Regions from separate parts of the Mesorhizobium sp. B2-4-2 genome, predicted to be linked through region 1. Evidence: predicted binding sites of a transcription regulator. Region 1 holds the regulator's gene; the other holds the start of a gene.
What was found. The regulator PhoB, encoded in region 1, activates phosphate uptake and scavenging genes when phosphate is short. The targets are predictions, from matches to a motif close to TGTCATNNANCTGTCAT.
Positions count from the first base shown of each region.

Region 2: FJ942_RS03460 (LTA synthase family protein) is a predicted target of PhoB. The motif match lies at 4,871-4,887, and genes of this name have one in related genera.

Region 1 covers NZ_VFVM01000015.1:94,252-101,390, reverse strand. The annotation lists gene FJ942_RS25670 (ATP-binding cassette domain-containing protein) at 1-710, opposite strand, end outside; gene FJ942_RS25665 (sugar ABC transporter permease) at 726-2,078, opposite strand; gene xylF (D-xylose ABC transporter substrate-binding protein) at 2,221-3,261, opposite strand; gene FJ942_RS25655 (ROK family protein) at 3,521-4,762, shown strand; gene phoB (phosphate regulon transcriptional regulator PhoB) at 4,770-5,459, opposite strand; gene phoU (phosphate signaling complex protein PhoU) at 5,479-6,186, opposite strand; gene pstB (phosphate ABC transporter ATP-binding protein PstB) at 6,212-7,015, opposite strand; gene pstA (phosphate ABC transporter permease PstA) at 7,012-7,139, opposite strand, start outside.
Region 2 covers NZ_VFVM01000001.1:713,827-720,965, forward strand. The annotation lists gene rpsR (30S ribosomal protein S18) at 1-205, opposite strand, end outside; gene rpsF (30S ribosomal protein S6) at 205-699, opposite strand; gene FJ942_RS03455 (pilus assembly protein) at 1,149-2,858, shown strand; gene FJ942_RS03460 (LTA synthase family protein) at 2,904-4,832, opposite strand; gene fabD (ACP S-malonyltransferase) at 5,109-6,050, shown strand; gene fabG (3-oxoacyl-[acyl-carrier-protein] reductase) at 6,183-6,920, shown strand.

The DNA of each region.
Region 1 (7,139 bases):
ACATCGGTGGTGCGGGCAGTGCCGACGACCTGGCCGTTTTTCATGACGCACACCCGGTCGGCCAGTTCGAATACGTCGTGAATGTCATGGCTGATCAGGAAGATGCCGATGCCGTCGGACTTGAGCTGCCTGACCAGTTCCCCGACCTGGGCCGTTTCCTGCGGTCCAAGTGCTGCCGTCGGCTCGTCCATGATCAGGATGCGGGCGTTGAACAGGATCGCGCGTGCGATCGCCACCGACTGCCGCTGTCCGCCCGACAGCTTGATCACCGGCTCCTTGAAGCGCTGGAAGCGGGGATTGAGCCTGCCCATCACCTTGCGCGCCTCGGCCTCCATGGCGACATCATCGAGCGTGCCCCAGGCGGTCCTCAGCTCGCGGCCGAGGAACAGGTTGGCGGCGGCGTCGACATTGTCGGCGAGCGCCAGGGTCTGGTAGATCGTCTCGATGCCGTATTTCTTGGCATCGCGCGGGTTGGAGATCGAAGCCTCTTCGCCGTTGACGAAGATTTGGCCCGCGTCACGCTTGTAGGCGCCCGACAGGATCTTGATCAGTGTCGACTTGCCGGCGCCGTTATGGCCGAGCAGGGCCACGACCTCGCCGGGGAAAAGATCGATCGAGGCATCGTCGACGGCGCGAATGCCGCCGAACGCGATTGAGATGTTGCGCATGTCGACCAGCGGGTTGCCGGCGGGAGCGATCCTGTCAGCCATGATTGTCCTCCTCCCTCAAACGCGTTTGCGATAGACGGTGTCGAGCCACACCGCGATGACCAGCACGGCGCCGACGACGATGCTCTGCAGCGGCGAGTCGACGCCAAGCAGCACCATGCCGGATTGCAGCGACTGCATCAAAAGCGCGCCCAGCATGGCGCCGATGATTGTTCCCGAACCGCCGGCGAGCGATGTGCCGCCGATGACGGCCGCCGCGATCACCAGCAATTCATCGAGCGTTCCGAGCACGTTGGTGGCCGAGTTCTGCCGGGCTGACGAGATCGCGGCGGCGATCGTGGCCAGCACGCCCATGATCATGAACACTTTCATCGTGATCCAGCGTGTATTGATGCCGGCGAGGTTGGCTGCTTCCGGATTGCCGCCAATGGCAAAGACATAGCGACCAAAACGGGTGCGTTTGGTGATGAAGGTCATGACCAGCCCGACGGCGATGGCCATCAGCACCGGTATGGCGATGCCGTGGGCGATGAACAGGCCGCCCTCGGGCACGGTTATGTTGTTGGCGGCTGCATATCTGTTCACGATGCCGACTGGCCACGGATAGGAATTGGCCAGCCAAACCGCGCCCATGATGACGGCGCAGGTCAGCACGCCGATCAGCGTCTCGGCCCAGATCGGACGCAGCGGGAAACGGAAGCGCTTGCGCTGTACCCGCCCGTTGAACAGCGCAAGCACCACCGCAAGGCAGGCGGCGATACCGACCACCCAGCTCCAGGTCGCGCCGATCGATCCGGCCGGGCCGCCGCCCATCAGCTGGAACGTCGCGTTGAGCGGCGCCACCGTCTGGCCGCTGGTAACCCACCATGCCGCACCGCGCCAGACCAGAAGCCCGCCCAGCGTCACGATAAAGGCCGGCACTTCGAGATAGGCGATGACAAAGCCCTGGAAGGCGCCGATCAACAGACCGAGCACCAGGCCGATGACCAGCGCCAGCACCCAGATCCATGGGTTGCCAAGCTCAAGCCCGACGAAGCGCACTAGGAAATGCACCTGGGCGAAGCCCATGACCATGCCGATCAACCCTTCGGCGGAACCGACGGACAGATCGATATTGCGCATGACGATGACCAGCACCATGCCGCAGGCCATGATGGCGACGGCCGAGGTCTGCACCGACAGGTTCCACAGATTGCGCGGCGTGAGAAAGGTACGGCTGTCGAAATCGAGCGGATTGACGCCGAGACGCAGGCTGGACAAGACATGCAACCCGATCCAGATCAGCAGCAGCGCGCCGATCATGCCGAGCATGCGCGTGTCGATCTCGGTCGCCTTAAGGAACCGGGCGACGGCGCCGAGTTCCGACGCACGCGCGGTGTCGGCCTGCGGGTTGGACGTCGTATCGGTCATGATTTTCTCCCACCGGCCTGCCCGTCCGATGCGGGATGCCGGAAGCCAGCCTAGAAGTTACCCGCCCGGGGCGGAAAAACAAATTTTCTTGAAAAAACGCCGCGGCTTGGCAGCCGCGGCGTTCATCGCATGAAATGGAAGATCAGTTGCAGGCCGCTACGCTGCCCGCCGCGACGCCGGCACAGACCTCGTCTTTCTTGATCCAGCCGGCGTCGATGACGATGTTGAGATTGTCCTTGGTGATCGCAACCGGGGTCAGGAACAGCGATTTGACGGTGTTCCCACCGGGCGTTGTGAAGTCCTTGACGCCGGCGATATCGGTCATCTTCTTGCCGTCGGCCAGCTGCGAGGCGATCTCGGCGGCATTCTTGCCGAGTTCACGCGCGTCCTTCCACACCGACACGGTCTGCGTGCCGAGCGCGATGCGGTTCAGCGCCGCGTGGTCGCCGTCCTGGCCCGAGACCGGAACGGTACCGGCCAGGCCTTGAGCCGTCAGCGCCGCGACGACGCCGCCGGCAGTGCCGTCATTGGCCGCGACGACCGCGTCGACCTTATTGTCGTTGGCGGTCAGGAACTGCTCCATGTTCTTCTGCGCGTTGGCCGGCAGCCAGCCATCCGTATAGGCTTCGCCGACATTCTTGATCTTGCCGCTGTCGATGGCGTCCTTGAGCACTTCCATGGAGCCCGAGAACAGGAAATCGGCATTCGGATCGGCACCCGAGCCCTTGATGAAGACGTAGTTGCCTTCCGGCTTCACCTTGAACACTTCGCGGGCCTGCATGCGGCCGACTTCCTTGTTGTCGAAGGTCAGATAGAAGACGTCCTTGTTCTCGATCAGGCGGTCATAGCCGACGACCGGAATGCCTTCGTCGAGCGCCTTCTGCACCGCCGGGCCGATGGCGGAGGCGTCCTGCGCCAGGATGATCAGCGAATTGGCGCCCTGGGAGATCAGGCTCTCGACGTCGGTGAGCTGCTTGCCGGGATTGGACTGGGCGTCGGCGGAAATATACTTGTCGCCGGCGGCTTCGATCGCCTTCTTCATGGCGGCCTCGTCGGTCTTCCAGCGCTCTTCCTGGAAGTTCGACCAGGAAACGCCGATGACCTTGTCCTTCGCCTGCGCGACCGACGCGAGCGTCAGCGACATGGCGACACCCGCCAGGATGGCGGCTGTGAATCTCTTCATCTTAATCCTCCCTGCGCCGCGTATGGCGCGACCAAACAGGCCCGTAGGCCGGCACAAAGGCTCTATTTTTTCGAGCCTCGAAAAAACACTGGTCCATCGTCGGAACGCTGTCAACGTCGATTCTGATGTATTTTGATGTCCTCGTGAATTTTTTTCGAGCTCCGGAATAAATAATGACAGCCAAGGCCGGTTCTGCCAGTATTTGACGGTCGTCGGGATCCTGGGGAGAGAACGCGGCGACGGGGAGGATGCGAGAAACATGTCGGTCGGAATCCGCCACGACGATTTGCGCCGACGCAACCGGGCGATGGTGATCGCGGCCGTGCGCCGTGCCGGGCAGCCCTCGCGCACCGAGATTGCCGCGACCACCGGGCTCAGCCATTCCACCATATCGGCGATCTCCTCCGACCTGATTGGCGAAGGCATCCTGGCGCAGAGCAAGCCGAGCGAGGCCGGTGCGCTGAAACGCGGCCGGCCGCAGGTCGGCCTCAGCCTCAACCCTGAAGCCGCGGCGGTGATGACCGTGGTGCTGTCGCTGAATTTTCTCTCCGTTGCCGTCATCGACTATGCCGGCCAGGTGATATCTGAAGAGCAGCGCCGGCTGGACACGCTCACCCTGTCGCGCGAGGCGCTGATCGGCGAATGCGTGGCCATCGTCAGGCGGCGGTTCGAGGATCCCGACCTCGACGTCGGCAGCATCGCCCGTATCGCGCTGGCGATCCAGGGCATCACCGACACGGATGCGCGCACCATGCTGTGGTCGCCGATCACGCCGCAGACCGACATCGCCTTCGCCGACATACTGGAGGCCGAGTTCGGCATTCCCGCCACCATGGAGAACGATTGCAACATGATGGCGGTGGCGCTGCGCTGGCGCGATCCCCAGCGCTACCGCGACGACTTCATCGCCATCCTTTTGTCGCACGGCATCGGCATGGGCTTGGTGCTGAAGGGTGAACTGTTCACCGGCACCCATTCATCCGGAGGCGAGTTCGGCCACATGATCCATCGCCCCGGCGGGGCGCTCTGCCGCTGCGGGCGGCGCGGCTGCGTCGAGGCCTATGCCGGCAACTATGCCATCTGGCGCAACGCGAGGCAGCTTGGCGAGGACACCGAGCCCGTCGACGTCAGCGACGCCGACATGCGCACCCTGGCGGCCTCGGCGCGCGAAAAGGACGGGCCGGAGCGCGAAGCCTACCGCAAGGCCGGCGAGGCGCTGGGTTACGGCCTTGGCAGCCTGTTCGCGCTGATCGATCCGGCGCCGGTCGCCATGGTCGGCGTCAGCGCCGCCGCCTTCGACCTGATCGAGCCGGCTCTGCGCGAGGCCATTGCCCAGACCGCCGGCGGCCAGCACTCGAAATCGATTTCCTTCGACACCGAGCCGAACGAACTGCCACTGATCCGCGAGGGCTGCGCCATGCGCGCGCTGACCTTCGTCGACCAGGAGATTTTCGCGCCGGGGGCACAGGCGAAATCAGGCGTGGGCGAGAACGTTGCGTGACATATCCCTAGTCTTCGCGAATCGCATACCCCGCGCCCCGAATGGTGCGGATCACGTCAGGCATGCGGCCATTGTTGACCGCCTTGCGCAGCCGGCCGACATGCACGTCCACGGTGCGCTCGTCGATATAGATCGTTTCGCCCCAGACATTGTCGAGCAGTTGGCTGCGCGAGAACACGCGGCCGGGATGTCGCATCATGAATTCGAGCAGGCGGAACTCGGTCGGCCCGAGCCGGATCTCGCTTTTCTTGCGGTAGACCCGGTGCGATTCACGGTCGAGCACGATGTCGCCGACCTTGAGCACGCTGGACAGAACTTCGGGCTTGGCGCGGCGCAGCAGCGCCTTGACGCGTGCCATGAATTCCGGCGTTGAGAACGGCTTGACCAGATAGTCGTCGGCGCCGGTGGAGAGACCGCGCACCCGGTCGCTTTCCTCGCCGCGCGCCGTCAGCATGATGATCGGCAGCCGCTCGGTCTCGGGCCGCATGCGGAGACGGCGGCAGAGCTCGATGCCGGACACCGCCGGCACCATCCAGTCGAGCACAAGAAGGTCAGGGACATTCTCCTGCAAGCGGATCTCGGCTTCGTCGCCGCGCGTCACCACCTCTACCTGATAACCCTCCGATTCCAGATTGTAACGGAGCAGCACACCCAGCGGCTCCTCGTCCTCCACCACCATGATGCGTGGCGCGATCATCGACTGGTCACCCCTGCCGTCAAGCCGCTGGCGCCGACATCGCCGTCTCGTCCTGCTTCGGGCGATTGGCGGGCAATTGCGTGCCGGTCAGCACATAATAGGCATTTTCGGCAATGTTGGTCACGTGATCGCCGATGCGCTCGAGATTCTTGGCGCAGAACAAAAGATGCGTGCAGGCGGTGATGTTGCGCGGATCCTCCATCATGTAGGTCAGCAGCTCGCGGAAGACCGACGTGTATTTGACGTCGATGCGTTCATCGTCGGCGCGCAGCTTGGCAAGTGCCGCGGCATCGCGCGCCGCATACTCCTCGATCACGCCTTGGACCTGGATCAGCACAAGCTGCGCCATGGCGTCGATGGAGTGCGACAGGTCGCGCGGCGTGGCGGCAAGGCCGACGGTGCCGACGCGCTTGGCGATGTTCTTGGCGAGATCGCCGATGCGTTCGAGATCGCCCGCCATGCGGATCGAGCCGACGACATGGCGCAGATCGTCCGCCATGGGCTGCCGCTTGGCGATCAGGGTGATGGCGCGGTCGTCGAGTTCGCGCTGGCGCGCATCCATGATCGCGTCGTCGGAGACGACGCGCTGGGCGAGCGCGTTGTCGGAATTCAGGAGCGCCTTGGTCGCGCCGCCGACCATCGATGAGGCGAGATCGCCCATGTCGCGGATCAGCCTGCTGATCTGTCCGAGATCTTCGTCAAAGGCTGCGACTGTGTGTTCGGCCATGATCTTGGTCCTCGTATGCCTGGGATCAGCCGAAGCGGCCGGTGATATAGTCCTGCGTGCGCTTCTCGCGGGGCGACGTGAAGATCTTCTCGGTGCGGTCGAACTCGACCAGCTCGCCCAGATACATGAAGGCGGTCTGCTTCGACACGCGCGCCGCCTGCTGCATGTTGTGGGTGACGATGACGATCGTATAATCGGCCTGCAACTCGTCGATCAGCTCCTCGATCTTGGCGGTCGACAGCGGATCGAGCGCCGAGGCAGGCTCGTCGAGCAGGATGACCTCCGGCTTCACCGCCACCGTGCGGGCGATGCAGAGGCGCTGCTGCTGGCCGCCCGAAAGGCTGAGGCCGCTGGCGTTGAGCTTGTCCTTGACCTCGCTCCACAGTGCCGCGCGCTTCAGCGCCTGCTCGACACGGCCGTCCATCTCCGCCTTGCTGAGCTTCTCATAGAGCCTGACGCCGAAGGCGATGTTCTCGTAGATCGACATCGGGAACGGCGTCGGCTTCTGGAACACCATGCCGATCTTGGTCCTGAGCAGGTTGAGATCCTGCGAACGGTCGAGGATATTCTGGCCGTCGAGCAGCACCTGGCCCTCGGCGCTCTGCCTCGGGTAAAGCTCGTAGATGCGGTTGAAGACGCGCAGCAGCGTCGACTTCCCGCAGCCCGAAGGCCCGATGAAGGCGGTGACGCTGCGCTCGGGCAGCGACAGGCTGATATCCTTCAGCGCCTTCGACTGGCCATAGTAGAAATTGAGGCCCTTGACCTCGATCTTGGCTTTCTCGACCGCGACTTCGGGCGTATTCAACTCAGTGGACAACATCGGTTTCATCTGTCCTCTCTGCGTCCGGTAAGGCTGCGGGCGAAGATGCTCAGCCCGAGAACCGTAAGGGTGATTATGAGTGCGCCGGTCCACGCCAGCTGCTGCCATTCCTCGTAGGGGCTGAGAGCGAACT
Region 2 (7,139 bases), on a different contig from region 1:
TGATCGCCTTGGCGAGCTCGCGCTGCTTCTTCTGGCTGACGGCGGTGATGCGCGACGGCACGATCTTGCCGCGCTCGGAAATGTAGCGCTGCAGGAGGCGCACGTCCTTGTAATCGATCTTGGGCGCGTTGGCGCCCGAGAACGGGCAGGTCTTGCGGCGGCGATGGAACGGGCGCCGGGTCGGGATCTGGTTAATGTCGACCATTATTCTGCACCCCCTTCAAAGCCTTCGCGCGGACGGCGCGGACCACGATCGCCACCAGCGTCGCCGCCGAAGCTGCGTGGCGGACGATCGCCGCGATCACGGTCGCCGAACGAGCGTGGACCACGGTCGCCGCGGTCGCGGTCGCCGAAGCCGCCGCGTTCCGAGCGCTCTTCGCGCTTCTGCATCATGGCGGAGGGACCTTCCTCATGCGCATCGACCTTGATGGTCAGGAAACGCAGCACGTCCTCGGACAGGCCCATCTGGCGCTCCATTTCGTTGAGCGCTGCCGGCGGGCAGTCAAGATCCATCAGCGTGTAGTATGCCTTCCGGTTCTTGTTGACCCGGTAGGTGAGGGACTTCAGTCCCCAGTTCTCGACCCGGCCGACGGACCCGCCATTGGCGGAGATGACGCCCTTGTACTGTTCGACAAGCGCATCGACCTGCTGCTGCGAGAGGTCCTGCCGGGCAAGAAACACATGTTCGTAAAGAGCCATTATGTCTTTTCGCCTTTCTTCGTTTCTCTCCCGGTTCCCGGCGGCAAAAGCCTCTGCAACTTCTCTGACCCGCCAGGAGCGGGGAAGAAAGGAGCATGACGAGACGGTCGAGAGCGGAGACACGGGAGGCGGAAGCGCTTCTGGCTTCACGCGAAGGTTTTCGAAAACCTCCGGCCCTCCGTTCAGCCCCCAGCTGGGACCGGCAGATTGGCGGCGTCTATATAGCAATCCACGTGGAAGGCAAGAGCAGGCGGCAATCCCGGATGTCGCAGGGCCGGAAAACCGGCATGTGCGGCGATAGGACTCCGTGGTTCCCGGAAACCAGGCCTTAACCACCATGACAGGTTGTATGGGGTTGCGGCCCCGGCATCAACCGCCGATTCATCATGTCTGGCGCAAAAAGCGGCATCCCGCTGTCAGCAACGGGCTAGGCATTTCCGGGGGTAAGGATGCTTCTCAAGAAATTCTGGCGCTCGAAAAGCGGCAACTTCGCGCTTTTGCTCGGGATCGGCTTGCCGGCCATCCTGTCGGCGGTGGCCTTCGCAGCCGATGTCTCCACCATCATGCGGGCCAAGAGCAACCTGCAGAATGCGCTCGACGCGGCAAATCTCGCCTCCTCGCATCTCGGCGATCTGGACATCACCCGCACCGACGCCTTCAACCGCTATTTCCAGGCCAACGTAGCCGGACATGGCGAACTCACAAATGCGCGGGCCACGTTGACGGTCGACAGGGGCGTCAACTTCGTCAAGACGAAGGCCGTCGCCTCGGCTGACGTCGATTTGAACTTCGCCTTCCTGCTCGGTGAGAGCAGGCACATCGTGGTCGATGCCTCGGCGGTCGAATCGAACAACCAGCTCGAAGTCGTGCTGGTTCTGGACAACACCGGCTCGATGGCCGGCGCCAAAATTGCTGCCCTCAAGACAGCGACGGACAATCTGCTCAAATATCTGGAAGCGGCGCAATCACCGACGCGCAAGGTCCGCGTGGCGCTGGTACCCTTCGTCACGGCTGTCAATGTCAACGGCGACGGGTTCGACCCGTCCTGGATCGACATGGACGGCAAGTCATCCACCAATGGAATCAATTTCCCCGTCATCAACGACAAGCGTCCCAATCATATGGCGCTGTTCAGGCAGTTGATGAAAGATCCGGCCTCTGCCGCCAAATTGACGGGGTGGAAGGACGGCAAGGGGGAGGATACGGGTTGGAAAGGCTGCGTCGAGGCGCGGCCTGGTGTCCTTAATATCGCCGATACGCCGCCTGATCCACGTTACCCTGACACTCTGTTCGTGCCTTATTTCGCGCCGGACAGTCCGGGAAAGGGGACGAGACCTTCCAGCGGCTATTCAAACGATGCCTATCACTACAACAATTCCTTTATCGACGACGCCCCTGATGAGGCCAAACTTGCTCGGAATGGCGGACTGAATATTCTCGGAATAGACCTGAGCGGCCTGCTTGGAAGTGCTGCCGGGCTTTTGCGGGGTGATCTTGAAACAGTCGCCAAATATGTGGCGCCGCAGAACACCGCCATTGCCACCGCGGTCACAAACGATCCAAACGCCTTGCAATTGACGGTGGGGCCAAACCGGTCCTGTCCCTCGCCAATCGTCCCCTTGACCGAAGACTTTACAAAACTTCGCAACGAGGCCGCCAAGATGCTTGCATGGGCGGGGTCCGGCACCAATGTTTCCGAGGGCCTGGCCTGGGGCCAGCGAGTGTTGTCGCCGAGTGCGCCATATGCCGAGGGGACGCCTTGGAAGACGCCTGGGGTGAGCAAGATCGTCATGTTGCTCACCGACGGCGAGAATGTCGTCTACGGCGCCAGCAACGAGACGACCAAGTCCGACTATACGTCCTATGGTTTTCTCGCGGGCTCAGACTATGGCGCTGCCGGTCGGCTTGGATCGGACAACCAGACGACCGCCGCGCGCAATGTCGACGGATGGACCAAAAGCGTCTGCACGCAGCTGAAGAAGCAGGGCGCCGAAATCTACACGATGGTGCTGCAATCCGACACCGCCGCCAACCGCACGCTCTACAGCGCCTGCGCCTCGGATCCCAGCGACTACTATGCCGTCAACGATCCAAACAAATTGCCGAACGTGTTCCAGCAGATCGCCAACAAATTCTCGAAATTGCAACTGACGAATTGAACGCTCGACCCCGCTGGGCGGCATCCTGGAAGGATGCCGCGAATTTCAGCTCATATGGGCGACGACCTTGTCCACCGTTTCGGGGAAGAAGTCGGGCGCCGCGTGGCGTTTGCCGAACATCATGTCGTATTGCAGCAGCCGGAAGTCGCGGATCGCCGGGTCGATCTGCTTTTGCCGCGCCCAATCGGGCGTGGCTTCTCCCGCCGGCGTCAGCAGCAGATTGCGGTCGACTACGCGGTAGCGTTCGCGCATCTCGCCCAGGAAGCCGGTATAGTAGGGGTGGGTGATGCCGGCCGTTTTCAGGATGTGATAGGGCAGGAAGGCGGGGCTGACGGCGCCCATGTCCTTGGCAGGGCCTGTGCGGTTTGACCAGATGACCAGTGGCGTCTGATGATGCTCCAGCGCCGCCTCGGCGGAAGCCTCCTTGCGCGGCGCGACATTGTCCTTCATGAACCCGGTCTCCACATAGACAGGCCCAAGCGGCGGCAGATGGTCGCCGAAGAAGGCGATGACGGTGGGGCGAGAGCGTTTCTTTGCCCATTCGATCAGGCGTTCGAGACCGCGGTCCGCGTCGGCCGAGCCCTCGGTGTAACTCAGCAGCGATTCACGCGCCCATTGGCTGATCGGCGCCTGCACGGTGTGGGTCGGGTTGTAGTAGCGGTTCGGCTCGTAAGGGCCGTGGTTCTGCAGGCTGACGGCAAAGAAGAACACCGGGGCATCGCTGGCATCGGCCTCGCTGATGATCTCGTCCGTCATCGCCGCGTCGGATGCCAGCGGCCCGCGCTTTTGCATCGGCGGCAACGTCTCTTCCGATCTGAAGTCGTCGAAGCCGAAATCGGCATAGACCGCGCCGCGGTTCCAGAACCAGTTGGTGCCCGGATGGATGGCGCGCGCCCTGTAGCCCTCCCTCTTCAGGAAGGTCGCCAGCGACGGCGTCGGCGTGCGCACATATTGCTGGTAGGGGATGCTGCCGGCCGGCAGGAAGGCGTTGGAGAAGCCGGTCAGTGCCTCGAACTCGATATTGGCGGTCATGCCGCCGAATTCGGGTGAGAACATGGAGCCCGAACGCAGCGCCCGCACGTTAGGGATCGGATCGGGCGTGATGGTGACCCCGGGCAGCTTGGTCGGATCCCAGAAGGATTCGCTCATGACGACGATGATGTCGGGCTTTTCCTGGGGCACCGAGGCGGTCACCTGCGGCCTGTCGATGGCCGCGATCGCCTTTTCCGAATAGCCTGGCGGCGCCGAGACATGCGCCATCGGCACGTTCAGCGCGAAGGCGAGCGCAAAGCCGTTGGAGGCGTAATTTTCCTTCTGGTCCCACATAATCGGGATGATCTGCAGCCGGTCCCGGGTCCAGGAGAAGGTGGCATAGTCCATGATCGAGACGAAGAAGGCGAGCAGCGGCACGGCCAGCGTCAGCCGGGCGAGACGGCCCTTGCGGCTGAGTATGGGCACTTTTCGACGCCAGACCCGCCAGCCATAGATGAGCAGCGACAGGCCGGCGACGATGCCGACAATCATGGCAAGGGCAGTCATCGGACGGTCACGCACCAGAAGCGGCAGCAGCGCCACGATCTGGCGGGAGTAGAGGAAATCGGTCGGGTAGAGGGGATCGCCGAGATAATGCGATTTCTGGTGACCGATGAAAGCCAGCGAGAGCGTCAGCGGCGCGACGATCATCAGGCTTTGATAGCTGCGGCCGAAAACGGCATCGAGGCCGACCAGAACCAGTGCGAACACCACGATCGTGGTCCAGCCCGGCTTGAGCGGCTGCAGGAAGAAGGAAACCGTGCCGGCGAAGTCGCCGCGCACGATCAATTCGATGGCGAACACCAGGACGGCCGCGATCAGCAGGCTGGTCAGCCCATAGCGTATGGTCGGCCACTTCCGTCCCGGCAGGTAGCCGGTGGAAGGATCGTCTTCCAGAAACTGTGGCGCGGCTTTGCCTGCGCCTTTCGAAATCCTAGCCACTTTAACTTCCCCACCCAGCGACAGACCCGTCACTCGATTGTCATGGAATTGTCACGCAAAGCTAGCGCCTGTGGCGGAAATAAGAAGAGCCAGCAAACGATTCGTGAGCGGTTTTCATCAGGAGTGATCGCCAAAAAGCCTTTTGGAACAGGCACTCGGCCGGCAAAGCTGCCAAGGGGCCGGGTCGAACCGGGCTTGACTTGGCAGGCCGCGTTGCGTCACAGGCAGGAAAATTCGTGTATCAGGCAAGCAGAACCGAGCTTTGGGAGCCCACACATGGCCGTTGCATTCACCTTTCCGGGACAAGGCAGCCAGGCTGTCGGCATGGGCAAGGACCTCGCCGATGCCTTCCCCGAGGCGCGTAGGGTTTTTAGCGAAGTCGACGACGCGCTCGGCGAAAACCTGTCGAAGCTGATCTGGGAAGGGCCGGAAGAGGCGCTGACGCTCACCGCCAACGCGCAGCCGGCGCTGATGGCCGTATCGCTGGCCGCGATCAGGGCCTTGGAAGCGCGCGGCTTCTCGCTGAAGGACAAGATTACCTACGTCGCTGGCCATTCGCTGGGCGAATATTCGGCGCTTGCCGCCGCCGGCTTCGTCTCGGTTGCCGATGCCGCCAGGCTGCTGCGCATCCGCGGCAATGCCATGCAAGCGGCGGTGCCCGCCGGCGAAGGCGCCATGGCGGCGATCATCGGACTGGAGCAGGCCGATGTCGAAGCCGCCTGCGCCGAGGCTGCCAAAGGATCGGTCTGCCAGATCGCCAACGACAATGGCGGTGGCCAGCTGGTGATTTCCGGCGCCAAGGCAGCGGTCGAACTGGCTGCCAAACTGTGCACGGAAAAAGGCGCCAAGCGAGCGCTGATGCTGCAGGTCTCCGCGCCCTTCCATTCGGCGCTGATGGCGCCCGCCGCCGAGATCATGCGCGAGGCGCTGGCCGGGGTAACCAAGAACGCGCCTGTCGTGCCGCTCGTCTCCAATGTCACGGTCACTCCGACCAGCGATCCCGAAATCATTGCGCGCCGTCTGTTCGAACAGGTGATCGGCCGCGTGCGCTGGCGCGAGACGGTGGAGTGGTTCGGCGCGAACGGCGTCACCACGCTCTATGAAGTCGGCGCGGGAAAAGTGCTTTCAGGGCTGGCCCGGCGCATCAACCGCGAAATCGCCACGGCATCGGTCGGTTCCGCAGCCGAGGTCGAAACCGCACTGGCGGCGCTCGGGTGAGGCGCCGCGTGTGAATTTGATGGCGCGGCTTGTATCGCTGAAGATATTCCGTTGGTGATGGCAATCGGATACCCGCGAGACGTATACAGATAAGGTTGCTCGCTGAGCTTCCGAAACCAAAGAGGAAAACACATGTTCGAACTGACCGGCCGCAAGGCACTTGTCACCGGCGCGTCGGGAGGCATCGGCGAGGCGATCGCCAGGGTGCTGCATGCGCAAGGCGCCATCGTCGGCCTGCACGGCACGCGCGTCGAGAGACTGGAGGCGCTGGCCGCCGACCTGGGCGACCGGGTGAAGCTGTTTCCGGCCGACCTGTCGAACCGCGACGAGGTCAAGGCGCTCGGCCAGAAAGCGGAGGCCGATCTCGAGGGCGTCGACATCCTGGTTAACAATGCCGGCATCACCAAGGACGGGCTGTTCGTGCGCATGTCGGACGCCGACTGGGACAGCGTGCTCGAAGTCAATCTGACGGCCGTGTTCAGGCTGACGCGTGAGCTGACCCATCCGATGATGCGCCGTCGCCACGGCCGCATCATCAACATTACCTCGGTGGTCGGCGTCACCGGCAATCCCGGCCAGACCAACTACTGCGCCTCCAAGGCCGGCATGATCGGCTTTTCCAAATCGCTGGCGCAGGAGATCGCCACCCGCAGCATAACCGTCAACTGTGTCGCCCCGGGCTTCATCGAATCGGCGATGACCGACAAGCTCAACGACAAGCAGAAGGAGGCGATCATGGCCGCTATCCCGACGCGTCGCATGGGCACCAGCGCCGAAGTGGCGTCCGCCGTCGCTTATCTTGCCTCCAACGAGGCCGGCTACGTCACCGGCCAAACCATCCATGTGAACGGCGGCATGGCGATGATCTGATCGGGTCGGCCAAAGCATGCATTTCGGGCCGGGCCCGGGTATTCGCGGTGGCTTTGAGACGGCGACAGGCAACGCCTGGGCGGGCTGTGAAAAGCGACCATTTCGGCTTGGACGCCCACGATTTTTCGTGTAATGCGGCCCGCAACCCGGCGGTTCGGGCAAAAACCGGTCTGCGGCCATTGCGTTTCCGGCGGGACCATCTTTCAGCTTGATTAGCGG